Regions from separate parts of the Carnobacterium sp. CS13 genome, predicted to be linked through region 1. Evidence: a T-box and tRNA genes for the amino acid it is inferred to sense, from the RefSeq annotation. Region 1 holds a T-box; the other regions hold tRNA genes.

The links. The T-box of region 1 lies ahead of serS (serine--tRNA ligase). A T-box ahead of a tRNA ligase gene usually reads a tRNA of that ligase, here a tRNA-Ser.
Region 2: it has a tRNA-Ser gene. The T-box ahead of serS (serine--tRNA ligase) is inferred to sense a tRNA for this amino acid. The anticodon was not compared.
Region 3: it has a tRNA-Ser gene. The T-box ahead of serS (serine--tRNA ligase) is inferred to sense a tRNA for this amino acid. The anticodon was not compared.
Region 4: it has a tRNA-Ser gene. The T-box ahead of serS (serine--tRNA ligase) is inferred to sense a tRNA for this amino acid. The anticodon was not compared.

The regions. Positions count from the first base shown of each region.
Region 1 is NZ_CP067364.1:2,528,735-2,532,751, reverse strand. Features, by position in the region: gene JHE06_RS11985 (sensor histidine kinase) at 1-443, shown strand, start outside; gene JHE06_RS11980 (serine hydrolase) at 611-1,933, shown strand; T-box leader at 2,021-2,271, shown strand; gene serS (serine--tRNA ligase) at 2,379-3,662, shown strand; gene msrA (peptide-methionine (S)-S-oxide reductase MsrA) at 3,824-4,017, shown strand, end outside.
Region 2 is NZ_CP067364.1:1,407,713-1,411,729, reverse strand. Features, by position in the region: rRNA gene JHE06_RS06875 (23S ribosomal RNA) at 1-1,845, shown strand, start outside; rRNA gene rrf (5S ribosomal RNA) at 1,938-2,053, shown strand; tRNA gene JHE06_RS06865 (tRNA-Asn) at 2,066-2,138, shown strand; tRNA gene JHE06_RS06860 (tRNA-Ser) at 2,193-2,281, shown strand; tRNA gene JHE06_RS06855 (tRNA-Glu) at 2,299-2,370, shown strand; tRNA gene JHE06_RS06850 (tRNA-Val) at 2,382-2,454, shown strand; tRNA gene JHE06_RS06845 (tRNA-Asp) at 2,472-2,547, shown strand; tRNA gene JHE06_RS06840 (tRNA-Phe) at 2,590-2,665, shown strand; tRNA gene JHE06_RS06835 (tRNA-Tyr) at 2,678-2,761, shown strand; tRNA gene JHE06_RS06830 (tRNA-Trp) at 2,790-2,863, shown strand; tRNA gene JHE06_RS06825 (tRNA-His) at 2,891-2,963, shown strand; tRNA gene JHE06_RS06820 (tRNA-Gln) at 2,975-3,046, shown strand; tRNA gene JHE06_RS06815 (tRNA-Cys) at 3,082-3,152, shown strand; tRNA gene JHE06_RS06810 (tRNA-Leu) at 3,184-3,267, shown strand; gene JHE06_RS06805 (phosphoenolpyruvate carboxykinase (ATP)) at 3,614-4,017, shown strand, end outside.
Region 3 is NZ_CP067364.1:1,423,169-1,427,185, forward strand. Features, by position in the region: gene JHE06_RS06910 (LysR family transcriptional regulator) at 1-143, opposite strand, end outside; tRNA gene JHE06_RS06915 (tRNA-Leu) at 428-511, opposite strand; tRNA gene JHE06_RS06920 (tRNA-Cys) at 543-613, opposite strand; tRNA gene JHE06_RS06925 (tRNA-Gln) at 649-720, opposite strand; tRNA gene JHE06_RS06930 (tRNA-His) at 732-804, opposite strand; tRNA gene JHE06_RS06935 (tRNA-Trp) at 832-905, opposite strand; tRNA gene JHE06_RS06940 (tRNA-Tyr) at 934-1,017, opposite strand; tRNA gene JHE06_RS06945 (tRNA-Phe) at 1,030-1,105, opposite strand; tRNA gene JHE06_RS06950 (tRNA-Asp) at 1,148-1,223, opposite strand; tRNA gene JHE06_RS06955 (tRNA-Val) at 1,241-1,313, opposite strand; tRNA gene JHE06_RS06960 (tRNA-Glu) at 1,325-1,396, opposite strand; tRNA gene JHE06_RS06965 (tRNA-Ser) at 1,414-1,502, opposite strand; tRNA gene JHE06_RS06970 (tRNA-Asn) at 1,557-1,629, opposite strand; rRNA gene rrf (5S ribosomal RNA) at 1,642-1,757, opposite strand; rRNA gene JHE06_RS06980 (23S ribosomal RNA) at 1,850-4,017, opposite strand, start outside.
Region 4 is NZ_CP067364.1:562,927-566,943, forward strand. Features, by position in the region: rRNA gene JHE06_RS02715 (23S ribosomal RNA) at 1-887, shown strand, start outside; rRNA gene rrf (5S ribosomal RNA) at 980-1,095, shown strand; tRNA gene JHE06_RS02725 (tRNA-Val) at 1,125-1,200, shown strand; tRNA gene JHE06_RS02730 (tRNA-Lys) at 1,202-1,274, shown strand; tRNA gene JHE06_RS02735 (tRNA-Leu) at 1,313-1,397, shown strand; tRNA gene JHE06_RS02740 (tRNA-Thr) at 1,419-1,494, shown strand; tRNA gene JHE06_RS02745 (tRNA-Gly) at 1,498-1,569, shown strand; tRNA gene JHE06_RS02750 (tRNA-Leu) at 1,622-1,710, shown strand; tRNA gene JHE06_RS02755 (tRNA-Arg) at 1,718-1,791, shown strand; tRNA gene JHE06_RS02760 (tRNA-Pro) at 1,837-1,910, shown strand; tRNA gene JHE06_RS02765 (tRNA-Ala) at 1,922-1,994, shown strand; tRNA gene JHE06_RS02770 (tRNA-Met) at 2,024-2,097, shown strand; tRNA gene JHE06_RS02775 (tRNA-Ile) at 2,116-2,189, shown strand; tRNA gene JHE06_RS02780 (tRNA-Ser) at 2,234-2,323, shown strand; tRNA gene JHE06_RS02785 (tRNA-Met) at 2,349-2,421, shown strand; tRNA gene JHE06_RS02790 (tRNA-Asp) at 2,471-2,543, shown strand; tRNA gene JHE06_RS02795 (tRNA-Gly) at 2,549-2,619, shown strand; tRNA gene JHE06_RS02800 (tRNA-Ile) at 2,628-2,701, shown strand; tRNA gene JHE06_RS02805 (tRNA-Ser) at 2,731-2,818, shown strand; tRNA gene JHE06_RS02810 (tRNA-Glu) at 2,838-2,909, shown strand; tRNA gene JHE06_RS02815 (tRNA-Ser) at 2,966-3,055, shown strand; tRNA gene JHE06_RS02820 (tRNA-Met) at 3,081-3,153, shown strand; tRNA gene JHE06_RS02825 (tRNA-Asp) at 3,201-3,273, shown strand; tRNA gene JHE06_RS02830 (tRNA-Phe) at 3,289-3,361, shown strand; tRNA gene JHE06_RS02835 (tRNA-Gly) at 3,370-3,440, shown strand; tRNA gene JHE06_RS02840 (tRNA-Ile) at 3,451-3,524, shown strand; tRNA gene JHE06_RS02845 (tRNA-Glu) at 3,555-3,626, shown strand; gene JHE06_RS02850 (hypothetical protein) at 3,752-4,017, opposite strand, start outside.

The DNA of each region.
Region 1 (4,017 bases):
AACAATTAGCTGCTGATTTTGAATTAGAAGCTGAAAAAAAAGGCATGCAAATTGAAGTAGTCAGCAAACAAGAAGTGATCCTGATGGAAGCTGACACAGAAAAAATCGTCCGCGTATTCAATAATTTGATCTCTAATGCCTTGAATTATGGAAACGATGGACAACACGTTTTTATTGAAGTGGAAAAAGTAGGGCAAGAAGTCGTGATTTCAGTTAATAACGATGGCAGCCCAATTCCTGCTCAATCGTTGAAACAACTGTTTAATCGTTTTTACCGTGTAGAAGAATCGCGTTCGCAAGAAACCGGCGGAACAGGGCTAGGCTTAGCGATCGCTCAGAGTATTATCGACCTTCATGGAGGCAGCATTTACGCAAAATCAGATAAACACCTCACGCAGTTTATCTTGCATTTTCCTTTAACTCAGCCTTCCCAAAAAGATTAAAATGTTTCACGTGAAGCAATTGCAAGAAAACAATATTTAAAAACAACTGTCTGCTAAGGGATTATCCAAAAGAGGGTTGTTTTTTTTATGAGATTTCGCTACCATAGAACAATGAGTGGATTTTGTCCATTTAAAATCGAGAGAAAACTATTGAGGAGATTTAAGGAATGAAAAAATTAACGAAATTCGGACTGGCATTTGTGATTACCCTAATGGTAGGAACTGTTCTTCCAGTTTTTAATGCAAGTATGACCGTTTCAGCTGCAGAAGCTGCTCCAGAAATTGAAGCTGCCGCTGCATTTATTATTGAACCTACTACTGGGAAAGTGTTATTGAATCAAAACGGTGATGAAAAACTGGGAATTGCTTCGATGACAAAAATGATTTCAGAATACATTATTTTTGAAGCCGTTGAAAAGGGCGACATCACATGGGATCAAACTATTCCCATCAGTGATTATGCACATAAAGTTAGTCAGAACAATTCGTTATCCAATGTTCCTTTAAGACAAGACGAAACTTATACAATTGAAGAGTTGTATCAAGCTATGGCTATTTATTCCGCAAACGGTGCAACCATAGCGATTGCTGAAGCAATCGCTGGAAGTGAACCTGAATTTGTCGACATGATGCGTGAACAAGTAGAATCATGGGGAATTAAAGACTACGAACTTTACAACAGCACAGGATTATCAAATTCCGATTTATACGGCAACCTTTATCCTGGCAGCAGCGAAGACAGCGAAAATGCTATGTCTGCTCGCGATATCGCTATTGTAGCGCAGCAATTACTGAAATCTTATCCAGAAGTATTAGAAACAACAAGTATTCCAGTAATGAATTTTAAAGAAGGCACATCGGATGAAATAAAAATGGAAAACTGGAACTGGATGTTGTCAGGTTTAATTTCTGAACGTGAAAACGTCGACGGTTTAAAAACAGGAACCACTGATTTTGCCGGTGCTACTTTTACCGGAACCGCACTAGAAAATGATATCCGGATCATTACTGTCGTGATGAACGTGAAAGATGGACAAAAAGATTTGAGCAAACGGTTTGTTGAAACCGATAAGATGATGGACTGGGCTTTTGCGAACTGGGAAGTAACAGAAGCTTATCAAAAAAATGATGTTATAAAAGAAGTCAAACCTCTAGCTGTAAACAAAGGAAAAGCTGACACTGTAAAAGTAGCCGCTGGTTCTGATATCAGCTTACTCGTACCTACTGGAACCGACTTGGAAAACTTAAAGGTTACATACCAACCTAAAAAAGAGTTGTTAAATGAAGAAAACCAAGTATCAGCACCTATAAAAAAAGCTGACAAAGTAGGAACGGTTCAAGTAACAACAGCAGACGATGAATTAGGCTATGTTAATGGCGATATGGGCGAAGAAGCAGAAGTTGTTGCAGCTCAAACTGTTGAAAAAGCTAATGTCTTCGTTCTAGCTGGACGCTGGATCAAAGGCTTCGTTTCTAACTTAATAGGCTAGATAAAAAAGGAGACCGTTGATGGTCTCCTTTTTTATTGACATGCGAGTGGCCATCGGGTAGAATAAACTCAAATCAATTAAATAAGTCGAACGTTAGTAGTGTGAGCTAGTAAAAGAGATAAAACGCATAGAGAGTCAGTGGTTGGTGGAAACTGATGGTTTGTTTTTTTGAATCCGTCACATGAAGTAAACAATGAACCAAAGCCAACTGAAGAAACGGCTTTGCCTAAATTGCTTCGGATCCAGACCGTTATCTGTTGTAAAGCGTAGAATCTGTCTGTCTGATGGTTTCTAAATTTGGGTGGTACCGCGAACTTCGAGGCCATTTCGTCCCATGAACCAAGGGAGGAAATGGCTTTTTTTGTTGCTCTGAAAAAGATTGAATCTCGTTCAATGAGGGGTTAAGTTCGAAATCCTAAAGAAAAGAATAGAAAGGAAGAGAAATATGTTAGATATAAAATTGCTTAGAACGGACTTTGAGAATGTAGCGGAGAAACTTGCTACACGAGGAGTGAAACCAGAGGTATTAGAAAACTTTGTTCAATTAGACAGCCAAAGACGCGAGTTATTGGTGGAGACCGAAAAGTTAAAAAAATACCGTAATGAAGTTTCAAGTGCGATCGCTGCTATGAAACGCAATAAAGAAGATGCTGATGCTAAAATCCGTGAGATGCGCGAAGTTGGCGATCAGATCAAAGGCTTAGACGAACAAGTGACAGAAGTCGATAATCAAATCGATGCGATTGCCACCGGCTTGCCTAATTTGCCTCATCATTCTGTACCCGTTGGGGCAGATGAAGAAGATAATGTTGAGATCCGCAAATGGGGAACGCCGAAAACCTTTGACTTCGAAACTAAAGCTCATTGGGAAATTGGCGAAGACTTAGACATTCTGGATTTTGAGCGGGGTTCAAAAGTATCCGGGAGCCGTTTCCTTTATTACAAAGGTTTAGGCGCCCGGTTGGAACGGGCTGTTTACAATTTCATGTTGAATCTGCATACGGAAGAACACGGCTATACTGAAATGATCACACCTTATTTAGTGAATAGTGAATCTATGTTCGGTACCGGTCAGTTCCCTAAATTTAAAGAAGATGTGTTTCAAATTGAAGGAACAGATTTAACGCTTATTCCGACAGCGGAAGTTCCTTTAACAAATTACTACCGTGGTGAAATCATGAAAGAAGAACAACTGCCTGTTTACTTTACAGCAATGAGCCCTTCATTTAGATCAGAAGCAGGCAGTGCTGGACGCGACACTCGTGGGTTGATCCGTCTGCATCAATTCCATAAAGTTGAAATGGTGAAATTCAGCAAGCCAGAAAACTCTTATGATGAGTTGGAAAAAATGACTCAAGATGCAGAGTCTGTTTTACAAAAATTAGATTTGCCGTATCGTGTATTGGCATTATGTACAGGAGATATGGGTTTTTCAGCTGCTAAAACATATGATTTAGAAGTTTGGATCCCTACTCAAGATGTTTACCGAGAAATCAGTTCATGTTCAAATACTGAAGCTTTCCAAGCGCGCCGTGCTAAAATCCGCTACCGGAATACAGCAACAGAAAAATTAGACTACGTGCACACATTGAACGGTTCTGGTTTGGCAGTTGGACGTACCGTTGCTGCTATTTTGGAAAATTACCAGCAAGCAGATGGATCCGTTAAAATTCCGGAAGTTCTGCTCCCTTATATGGGTGGCGTAACAGAAATTCGTAAAAAAAACTAGCAGGTCAAAAGGGAGCTGGAGGTGTAATATAACCTCTAGCTCCTATCTGCTTTTTATCTTCGTTATTTTTTGAACTTAATCCTTCTATTAAACAAATTAGTGTAATCCCTCAAAAAGGAGTGCTATAATTTAGCCAGACAGATGAATGAGGGGGAAACAAGATGAGCGAACAAGACTTTCAAAAAGCAACATTTGCAGGCGGTTGTTTTTGGTGTATGGTAAAACCATTTGATACACAGCCAGGCATCATATCCGTTGTTTCTGGATATACCGGTGGACATACAGTCAATCCTACCTATGAAGAAGTATGCAGTGAAACAACTGGACATACTGAAGCCGTTCAAATCACTTTTGA
Region 2 (4,017 bases), 1.1 Mb from region 1:
GGATGTGGGGTTGCTTAGACAACTAGGATGTTGGCTCAGAAGCAGCCATCATTTAAAGAGTGCGTAATAGCTCACTAGTCGAGTGACCCTGCGCCGAAAATTTACCGGGGCTAAACATAACACCGAAGCTGTGGATAGAACTTAGGTTCTATGGTAGGAGAGCGTTCTAAGGGCGTCGAAGCTAGACCGTGAGGACTGGTGGAGCGCTTAGAAGTGAGAATGCCGGTATGAGTAGCGAAAGACGGGTGAGAATCCCGTCCACCGAATGACTAAGGTTTCCTGGGGAAGGCTCGTCCTCCCAGGGTTAGTCGGGACCTAAGTCGAGGCCGATAGGCGTAGACGATGGATAACAGGTTGAGATTCCTGTACCCGTTTGTTTTGTTTGAGCAATGGAGGGACACAGTAGGCTAAGGAATACGCACTGTTGGATATGTGCGTCCAAGCAACAAGTCTTGAAGCGAGTCAAATGCTTGCTTCTCTAAGGACAAGTTGTGATGGGGAGGGAAATTAAGTACCGAAGTTCCTGATGTCACACTGTCAAGAAAAGCTTCTAGTGAGAAACAAACGGCCCGTACCGCAAACCGACACAGGTAGTCGAGGAGAGAATCCTAAGGTGTGCGAGTGAACTCTCGTTAAGGAACTCGGCAAAATGACCCCGTAACTTCGGGAGAAGGGGTGCTGACCATTTGGTCAGCCGCAGTGAATAGGCCCAAGCAACTGTTTATCAAAAACACAGGTCTCTGCTAAATCGAAAGATGACGTATAGGGGCTGACGCCTGCCCGGTGCTGGAAGGTTAAGAGGATGGGTTAGCTCTCGAGCGAAGCTCAGAATTGAAGCCCCAGTAAACGGCGGCCGTAACTATAACGGTCCTAAGGTAGCGAAATTCCTTGTCGGGTAAGTTCCGACCCGCACGAAAGGCGTAACGACTTGGGCGCTGTCTCGGCAAGAGACCCGGTGAAATCATAATACCTGTGAAGATGCAGGTTACCCGCGACAAGACGGAAAGACCCCATGGAGCTTTACTGTAGCCTGGTATTGGAACTTTGTGCATCATGTACAGGATAGGTGGGAAGCTGAGAAGCAGGGGCGCCAGCCTCTGTGGAGCTGTCGGTGGGATACCACCCTTGATGTACGGAGTTTCTAACTCGTCGCCCTCATCGGGCGAGAGGACCATGCCAGGTGGGCAGTTTGACTGGGGCGGTCGCCTCCTAAAAGGTAACGGAGGCGCCCAAAGGTTCCCTCAGAATGGTCGGAAATCATTCGTAGAGTGTAAAGGCAGAAGGGAGCTTGACTGCGAGACCTACAAGTCGAGCAGGGACGAAAGTCGGGCTTAGTGATCCGGTGGTTCCGCATGGAAGGGCCATCGCTCAACGGATAAAAGCTACCCTGGGGATAACAGGCTTATCTCCCCCAAGAGTCCACATCGACGGGGAGGTTTGGCACCTCGATGTCGGCTCATCGCATCCTGGGGCTGTAGTCGGTCCCAAGGGTTGGGCTGTTCGCCCATTAAAGCGGTACGCGAGCTGGGTTCAGAACGTCGTGAGACAGTTCGGTCCCTATCCGTCGCGGGCGCAGGAAATTTGAGAGGAGCTGTCCTTAGTACGAGAGGACCGGGATGGACACACCGCTGGTGTACCAGTTGTTCTGCCAAGAGCATCGCTGGGTAGCTATGTGTGGACGGGATAAACGCTGAAAGCATCTAAGCGTGAAGCCCCCCTCAAGATGAGATTTCCCATCACGTAAGTGAGTAAGACCCCTGAGAGATGATCAGGTAGATAGGTTGGAAGTGGAAGTACAGCGATGTATGGAGCGGACCAATACTAATCGGTCGAGGACTTAACCAATTTTTTAAACGGTGTCTTGGTTTCGACACGATGTTGCAAGAGAAAAACACTATCCAGTTTTGAGAGAACACCGTTCTCTTGATGAACCAATGTGCGGTGGTGACGGCAAGAAGGTCACACCTGTTCCCATGCCGAACACAGCAGTTAAGCTTCTTAGCGCCGATGGTAGTGAAGGGTTTCCCTTTGTGAGAGTAGGACGCTGCCGCGCATTGATCATTATTCCGCAATAGCTCAGCTGGTAGAGCGCATGACTGTTAATCATGATGTCGCAGGTTCGAATCCTGCTTGCGGAGTCCATAGATTTCTATGAAAAAGAAACACAAAAGAGAGTGTCGAAGAGCCAACTTGGAGAGTTGTCCGAGCGGCCGAAGGAGCATGATTGGAAATCATGTAGGCGGTGCACACTGTCTCAAGGGTTCGAATCCCTTACTCTCCGTTTCAAAATTGCGTTTCGGCCCGTTGGTCAAGTGGTTAAGACACCGCCCTTTCACGGCGGTATCACGGGTTCGAATCCCGTACGGGTCATGAGTCATTTAGGAGGTTTAGCTCAGCTGGGAGAGCATCTGCCTTACAAGCAGAGGGTCAGCGGTTCGATCCCGTTAACCTCCATTGAACAATTTTATAACGGTCTCGTGGTGTAGGGGTTAACATGTCTGCCTGTCACGCAGAAGATCGCGGGTTCGATTCCCGTCGAGACCGCCATTTTTTTAATACAAGCATTACGGAACCGAAAGGTTCGATTATGGCCTGGTAGCTCAGTTGGTAGAGCACTTGATTGAAGCTCAAGGTGTCGGCAGTTCGATTCTGTCCCAGGCCACCATTTTTTTCAACTGGAGGGGTAGCGAAGTGGCTAAACGCGGCGGACTGTAAATCCGCTCCTTCGGGTTCGGCAGTTCGAATCTGCCCCCCTCCACCATTTTTTTTTAAAACCCATCTAAACTGATAGGGATATAGTTTAAAGGTAGAACAATGGTCTCCAAAACCATTAGTGTGGGTTCAATTCCTACTATCCCTGCCATTTTTATATTTAACCTTTTACATTACGGCGATTGTGGCGAAGTGGTTAACGCACCGGATTGTGGTTCCGGCATACGTGGGTTCGATCCCCATCAGTCGCCTTTTTCATTTATGGGCTATAGCCAAGCGGTAAGGCAAGGGACTTTGACTCCCTTATGCGTTGGTTCGAATCCAGCTAGCCCAGTTTTTTAGAATAACCCAACACTCAATTTTAAAGATGGCGGTATAGCCAAGTGGTAAGGCAGAGGTCTGCAAAACCTTCATCACCGGTTCAAATCCGGTTACCGCCTTATCTAATGAATTGCCTGTTGTCAGCATCCTGCCGGCGTGGCGGAATTGGTAGACGCGCTGGACTCAAAATCCTGTGCCCGCGAGGGCGTGCCGGTTCGATTCCGGCCGCCGGTATCCTAAAGTCTCTAACAATCTTCGGTTTGTTGGGGATTTTTTTGTCGTTTTGATCCGGTTATTGTAGAGCAAACAAAAGCGCTATCGAAAGACCGTATGGCGTAGAGAAGAAAGACTTTAAAAGATATGAAAAAGGATTCGTTGTTTTAATGTACTTTTTTATTGCAATTTTTTGATGTTGTTTGCTATGATAAGAGCGAGTAATGGAAGCGCTTCAACCGATGCCGCTCTAATTGTTGAATCTAAAGAAAGGAGGAAATCAGCTTTTTCTTATTACCAGTTAGCTTTATTGCTGTTGCGGCTTTTTTTGAACAGACAACTACTAATGAAATAAGGAGAGGATCGCATGTCAACCAGAGAAACGTTTCAAAAGTCAGAAATTAGAAAAGATAATCCTTTTTTTTCCCCTTTACGAGCAGTAATCGAGACCTCTATGTACGGCAATAATGTGAAAAATGTAACGAGTCTAGATGAAGCATACGAATTAGCGCTTGATGCGCCAGGTACCATCGTAACGGACTTACCAGTAAAATATACGGAAAAATTGGATTTGCCTAAAGATGCAAAAGTTTTAGTCGAAAACGGAGGAGCAGTGGTTGGGAGAACGGCAGCTGCCCGAAGAATCGTAGGGAATAATAAAGATGAAGACGCTAAGTTAGCTGTAATCGTAAGAGAGGCTGTTTATCAGGGGTCTTTGAAAAAACGTTATAAAACAGCTGCTTATGTAGGGTTAGATTCAGAATTCATGGT
Region 3 (4,017 bases), 1.1 Mb from region 1:
AATAAAATAATGCCTAACTCTTCTTCCAGTTCCTTAAGCTGTCTGGAAAGTGTCGGTTGGGAAAGATGCAACAACTGAGCTGCTGCTGAAATACTCTCCTCTTGTGCAACAGCTAAAAAATAGCGCAAGACACGAATTTCCATACATTTTCCTCCTATGTTTGATTGCTATATAGAGTCCTTCAAATAGGTATTTAACATCTCAACTATATCATTCTATGATATAGTTAGCCATTAAGTAAGGACTTAAGAAGGAAAACTATTTGTTTAATACTATAGGTGCTTTAGCGGATATATTTTTGTTCAGCTGAATAAAAATATTTGGTTCTGCACCTAATTGTCATTATCATTCATACGTACGTGTAACAGTACTTTATAGAACAAATAAAAAAGCCCCGACAGTCCGAAGACTGTTGGAGCTTTTAGGATACCGGCGGCCGGAATCGAACCGGCACGCCCTCGCGGGCACAGGATTTTGAGTCCAGCGCGTCTACCAATTCCGCCACGCCGGCAGGATGCTGACAACAGGCAATTCATTAGATAAGGCGGTAACCGGATTTGAACCGGTGATGAAGGTTTTGCAGACCTCTGCCTTACCACTTGGCTATACCGCCATCTTTAAAATTGAGTGTTGGGTTATTCTAAAAAACTGGGCTAGCTGGATTCGAACCAACGCATAAGGGAGTCAAAGTCCCTTGCCTTACCGCTTGGCTATAGCCCATAAATGAAAAAGGCGACTGATGGGGATCGAACCCACGTATGCCGGAACCACAATCCGGTGCGTTAACCACTTCGCCACAATCGCCGTAATGTAAAAGGTTAAATATAAAAATGGCAGGGATAGTAGGAATTGAACCCACACTAATGGTTTTGGAGACCATTGTTCTACCTTTAAACTATATCCCTATCAGTTTAGATGGGTTTTAAAAAAAAATGGTGGAGGGGGGCAGATTCGAACTGCCGAACCCGAAGGAGCGGATTTACAGTCCGCCGCGTTTAGCCACTTCGCTACCCCTCCAGTTGAAAAAAATGGTGGCCTGGGACAGAATCGAACTGCCGACACCTTGAGCTTCAATCAAGTGCTCTACCAACTGAGCTACCAGGCCATAATCGAACCTTTCGGTTCCGTAATGCTTGTATTAAAAAAATGGCGGTCTCGACGGGAATCGAACCCGCGATCTTCTGCGTGACAGGCAGACATGTTAACCCCTACACCACGAGACCGTTATAAAATTGTTCAATGGAGGTTAACGGGATCGAACCGCTGACCCTCTGCTTGTAAGGCAGATGCTCTCCCAGCTGAGCTAAACCTCCTAAATGACTCATGACCCGTACGGGATTCGAACCCGTGATACCGCCGTGAAAGGGCGGTGTCTTAACCACTTGACCAACGGGCCGAAACGCAATTTTGAAACGGAGAGTAAGGGATTCGAACCCTTGAGACAGTGTGCACCGCCTACATGATTTCCAATCATGCTCCTTCGGCCGCTCGGACAACTCTCCAAGTTGGCTCTTCGACACTCTCTTTTGTGTTTCTTTTTCATAGAAATCTATGGACTCCGCAAGCAGGATTCGAACCTGCGACATCATGATTAACAGTCATGCGCTCTACCAGCTGAGCTATTGCGGAATAATGATCAATGCGCGGCAGCGTCCTACTCTCACAAAGGGAAACCCTTCACTACCATCGGCGCTAAGAAGCTTAACTGCTGTGTTCGGCATGGGAACAGGTGTGACCTTCTTGCCGTCACCACCGCACATTGGTTCATCAAGAGAACGGTGTTCTCTCAAAACTGGATAGTGTTTTTCTCTTGCAACATCGTGTCGAAACCAAGACACCGTTTAAAAAATTGGTTAAGTCCTCGACCGATTAGTATTGGTCCGCTCCATACATCGCTGTACTTCCACTTCCAACCTATCTACCTGATCATCTCTCAGGGGTCTTACTCACTTACGTGATGGGAAATCTCATCTTGAGGGGGGCTTCACGCTTAGATGCTTTCAGCGTTTATCCCGTCCACACATAGCTACCCAGCGATGCTCTTGGCAGAACAACTGGTACACCAGCGGTGTGTCCATCCCGGTCCTCTCGTACTAAGGACAGCTCCTCTCAAATTTCCTGCGCCCGCGACGGATAGGGACCGAACTGTCTCACGACGTTCTGAACCCAGCTCGCGTACCGCTTTAATGGGCGAACAGCCCAACCCTTGGGACCGACTACAGCCCCAGGATGCGATGAGCCGACATCGAGGTGCCAAACCTCCCCGTCGATGTGGACTCTTGGGGGAGATAAGCCTGTTATCCCCAGGGTAGCTTTTATCCGTTGAGCGATGGCCCTTCCATGCGGAACCACCGGATCACTAAGCCCGACTTTCGTCCCTGCTCGACTTGTAGGTCTCGCAGTCAAGCTCCCTTCTGCCTTTACACTCTACGAATGATTTCCGACCATTCTGAGGGAACCTTTGGGCGCCTCCGTTACCTTTTAGGAGGCGACCGCCCCAGTCAAACTGCCCACCTGGCATGGTCCTCTCGCCCGATGAGGGCGACGAGTTAGAAACTCCGTACATCAAGGGTGGTATCCCACCGACAGCTCCACAGAGGCTGGCGCCCCTGCTTCTCAGCTTCCCACCTATCCTGTACATGATGCACAAAGTTCCAATACCAGGCTACAGTAAAGCTCCATGGGGTCTTTCCGTCTTGTCGCGGGTAACCTGCATCTTCACAGGTATTATGATTTCACCGGGTCTCTTGCCGAGACAGCGCCCAAGTCGTTACGCCTTTCGTGCGGGTCGGAACTTACCCGACAAGGAATTTCGCTACCTTAGGACCGTTATAGTTACGGCCGCCGTTTACTGGGGCTTCAATTCTGAGCTTCGCTCGAGAGCTAACCCATCCTCTTAACCTTCCAGCACCGGGCAGGCGTCAGCCCCTATACGTCATCTTTCGATTTAGCAGAGACCTGTGTTTTTGATAAACAGTTGCTTGGGCCTATTCACTGCGGCTGACCAAATGGTCAGCACCCCTTCTCCCGAAGTTACGGGGTCATTTTGCCGAGTTCCTTAACGAGAGTTCACTCGCACACCTTAGGATTCTCTCCTCGACTACCTGTGTCGGTTTGCGGTACGGGCCGTTTGTTTCTCACTAGAAGCTTTTCTTGACAGTGTGACATCAGGAACTTCGGTACTTAATTTCCCTCCCCATCACAACTTGTCCTTAGAGAAGCAAGCATTTGACTCGCTTCAAGACTTGTTGCTTGGACGCACATATCCAACAGTGCGTATTCCTTAGCCTACTGTGTCCCTCCATTGCTCAAACAAAACAAACGGGTACAGGAATCTCAACCTGTTATCCATCGTCTACGCCTATCGGCCTCGACTTAGGTCCCGACTAACCCTGGGAGGACGAGCCTTCCCCAGGAAACCTTAGTCATTCGGTGGACGGGATTCTCACCCGTCTTTCGCTACTCATACCGGCATTCTCACTTCTAAGCGCTCCACCAGTCCTCACGGTCTAGCTTCGACGCCCTTAGAACGCTCTCCTACCATAGAACCTAAGTTCTATCCACAGCTTCGGTGTTATGTTTAGCCCCGGTAAATTTTCGGCGCAGGGTCACTCGACTAGTGAGCTATTACGCACTCTTTAAATGATGGCTGCTTCTGAGCCAACATCCTAGTTGTCTAAGCAACCCCACATCCTTTTCCACTTAACATAAACTTTGGGACCTTAGCTGGTGGTCTGGGCTGTTTCCCTCTCGACTACGGATCTTATCACTCGTAGTCTGACTCCCGGATATAAATCAATGGCATTCGGAGTTTATCTGAATTCGGTAACCCGAGAAGGGCCCCTAGTCCAAACAGTTGCTCTACCTCCATGATTCTTATTCCGAGGCTAGCCCTAAAGCTATTTCGGAGAGAACCAGCTATCTCCAAGTTCGATTGGAATTTCTCCGCTACCCACACCTCATCCCCGCATTTTTCAACATACGTGGGTTCGGTCCTCCAGTGCGTATTACCGCACC
Region 4 (4,017 bases), 600 kb from region 1:
AAATTATAGTACCTGTGAAGATGCAGGTTACCCGCGACAGGACGGAAAGACCCCATGGAGCTTTACTGCAGTTTGATATTGAGTGTTTGTACAGCTTGTACAGGATAGGTAGGAGCCGATGAAACCAGGACGCTAGTCTTGGTGGAGGCGTTGGTGGGATACTACCCTTGCTGTATGACCACTCTAACCCACAGCCATGATCTGGCTGGGAGACAGTGTCTGACGGGCAGTTTGACTGGGGCGGTCGCCTCCTAAAGAGTAACGGAGGCGCCCAAAGGTTCCCTCAGAATGGTTGGAAATCATTCGTAGAGTGTAAAGGCAGAAGGGAGCTTGACTGCGAGACCTACAAGTCGAGCAGGGACGAAAGTCGGGCTTAGTGATCCGGTGGTTCCGCATGGAAGGGCCATCGCTCAACGGATAAAAGCTACCCTGGGGATAACAGGCTTATCTCCCCCAAGAGTCCACATCGACGGGGAGGTTTGGCACCTCGATGTCGGCTCATCGCATCCTGGGGCTGTAGTCGGTCCCAAGGGTTGGGCTGTTCGCCCATTAAAGCGGTACGCGAGCTGGGTTCAGAACGTCGTGAGACAGTTCGGTCCCTATCCGTCGCGGGCGCAGGAAATTTGAGAGGAGCTGTCCTTAGTACGAGAGGACCGGGATGGACACACCGCTGGTGTACCAGTTGTTCTGCCAAGAGCATCGCTGGGTAGCTATGTGTGGACGGGATAAACGCTGAAAGCATCTAAGCGTGAAGCCCCCCTCAAGATGAGATTTCCCATCACGTAAGTGAGTAAGACCCCTGAGAGATGATCAGGTAGATAGGTTGGAAGTGGAAGTACAGCGATGTATGGAGCGGACCAATACTAATCGGTCGAGGACTTAACCAATTTTTTAAACGGTGTCTTGGTTTCGACACGATGTTGCAAGAGAAAAACACTATCCAGTTTTGAGAGAACACCGTTCTCTTGATGAAAAAATGTGCGGTGGTGACGGCAAGAAGGTCACACCTGTTCCCATGCCGAACACAGCAGTTAAGCTTCTTAGCGCCGATGGTAGTGAAGGGTTTCCCTTTGTGAGAGTAGGACGCTGCCGCGCATTGATTCATTAAATTTAATTTATCCCATGGAGGTTTAGCTCAGCTGGGAGAGCATCTGCCTTACAAGCAGAGGGTCAGCGGTTCGATCCCGTTAACCTCCACCATGAGTCATTAGCTCAGTTGGTAGAGCATCTGACTTTTAATCAGAGGGTCGCAGGTTCGAATCCTGCATGACTCATAACTAAACATCTATGATGGATAGTTATGCTACGCTTAGCGGGTGTGGCGGAATTGGCAGACGCACTAGATTTAGGATCTAGCGTCGAGAGACGTGGGGGTTCAAGTCCCTTCACCCGCACCATTTATTCTTTTTACTGTATTAGCCGGCTTAGCTCAGTTGGTAGAGCATCTGATTTGTAATCAGAGGGTCGAGGGTTCAACTCCTTTAGCCGGCACCATTTGCGGAAGTAGTTCAGTGGTAGAACGCCACCTTGCCAAGGTGGAGGTCGCGGGTTCGAACCCCGTCTTCCGCTTACTAGACCAACTAGTAAGCAAGATTTGAAAAAATCATTGCTTGTTCTAAATGCCGGGGTGGCGGAACAGGTAGACGCACAGGACTTAAAATCCTGCGGTGAGTGATCACCGTGCCGGTTCGATTCCGGCCCTCGGCACCATTATTCAGCACCCATAGCTCAATTGGATAGAGTACCTGACTACGAATCAGGCGGTTAGAGGTTCGACTCCTCTTGGGTGCATTCCATTTTACATAATCAAGAATGGAAATACCAGATTTCAACATACGGGAAGTAGCTCAGCTTGGTAGAGCACTTGGTTTGGGACCAAGGGGTCGCAGGTTCGAATCCTGTCTTCCCGATTTAAAATGTTGGGGCCTTAGCTCAGCTGGGAGAGCGCCTGCCTTGCACGCAGGAGGTCAGCGGTTCGATCCCGCTAGGCTCCACTTTTAAGTTTTTAATTATTAGATATTTTGGCGGTGTAGCTCAGCTGGCTAGAGCGTCCGGTTCATACCCGGGAGGTCGGGGGTTCGATCCCCTTCGCCGCTATTACAATTGAAAGAGCTTGGACCTTTAGCTCAGTTGGTTAGAGCAGACGGCTCATAACCGTCCGGTCGCAGGTTCGAGTCCTGCAAGGTCCATTAGTCGTATCTTTTATGATTGATTACCTTGTATACATTATAACGGAGGATTACCCAAGTCTGGCTGAAGGGAACGGTCTTGAAAACCGTCAGGTGTGTAAAAGCACGCAAGAGTTCGAATCTCTTATCCTCCTTATCTTCATTTTTTATTCTTATTATCGCGGGGTGGAGCAGTTGGCAGCTCGTCGGGCTCATAACCCGAAGGTCACAGGTTCAAATCCTGTCCCCGCAATTATTATCATAGAACGCATATGATAAATAAATAGTACAATGCAAAAAAAGGTCTCGTGGTGTAGGGGTTAACATGTCTGCCTGTCACGCAGAAGATCGCGGGTTCGATTCCCGTCGAGACCGTTTTTGCGGGTGTAGTTTAGTGGTAAAACCACAGCCTTCCAAGCTGTTGATGCGAGTTCGATTCTCGTCACCCGCTTTTTTTATGGGCCTATAGCTCAGCTGGTTAGAGCGCACGCCTGATAAGCGTGAGGTCGATGGTTCGAGTCCATTTAGGCCCATTGAAATATATATTTTAGTTATTGGATTTGGGGAAGTACTCAAGAGGCTCAAGAGGCGCCCCTGCTAAGGGTGTAGGTCGCTAACGCGGCGCGAGGGTTCGAATCCCTCCTTCTCCGTTTTTAATATTTGAAACAAGGCCCGTTGGTCAAGTGGTTAAGACACCGCCCTTTCACGGCGGTATCACGGGTTCGAATCCCGTACGGGTCATAGCAATGAATTGCTTATAATTGAATGCAGTAAGTTGTTATAACAGTTGGAATTATGGAGGATTACCCAAGTCTGGCTGAAGGGAACGGTCTTGAAAACCGTCAGGTGTGTAAAAGCACGCAAGAGTTCGAATCTCTTATCCTCCTTATCTTCATTTTTTATTCTTATTATCGCGGGGTGGAGCAGTTGGCAGCTCGTCGGGCTCATAACCCGAAGGTCACAGGTTCAAATCCTGTCCCCGCAATTATTATCATAGAACATATATGATAAATAAATAGTACAATGCAAAAAGGTCTCGTGGTGTAGGGGTTAACATGTCTGCCTGTCACGCAGAAGATCGCGGGTTCGATTCCCGTCGAGACCGTTAATTGAATACTATGGCCCGGTAGCTCAGTTGGTAGAGCACTTGATTGAAGCTCAAGGTGTCGGCAGTTCGATTCTGTCCCGGGCCATTATTTATGCGGGTGTAGTTTAGTGGTAAAACCACAGCCTTCCAAGCTGTTGATGCGAGTTCGATTCTCGTCACCCGCTTTTTTTTTATGGGCCTATAGCTCAGCTGGTTAGAGCGCACGCCTGATAAGCGTGAGGTCGATGGTTCGAGTCCATTTAGGCCCATTAAATAAAAAATTACATTTTTGTACATAAGGCCCGTTGGTCAAGTGGTTAAGACACCGCCCTTTCACGGCGGTATCACGGGTTCGAATCCCGTACGGGTCATCTGAATATACTATAACTCCTAGCCTTTCAATAAGGTTGAGGAGTTTTTTTGTATTTGTAATTTGTACTGTTAGAAGAAAAAATAAAGCCCCCGCGTAACTAAAACGGGGTCTTTATTCGTCCATTTAGTGAATGAAAAAGCGCGTGCTGATAATACAGGCAAATAAAAACAAATACAGTAAGGAATAGAGGGATAACTGTTTGAGTGTATTCGTATTCTTTTTAACAGCTTTAGTTGGATCATAAGATTGTATAGCTGTCCATGCAGCCGGCATACTTAAAAGGAGCAAACAAGTAAAGTATGAAAAAGAAGGCCACAACATTAGAAAACTGCTGAAGTAGAGAAGAACAAGCACACTGTTCAACGCAAGATAAGTCGTCCGGTCAGTGA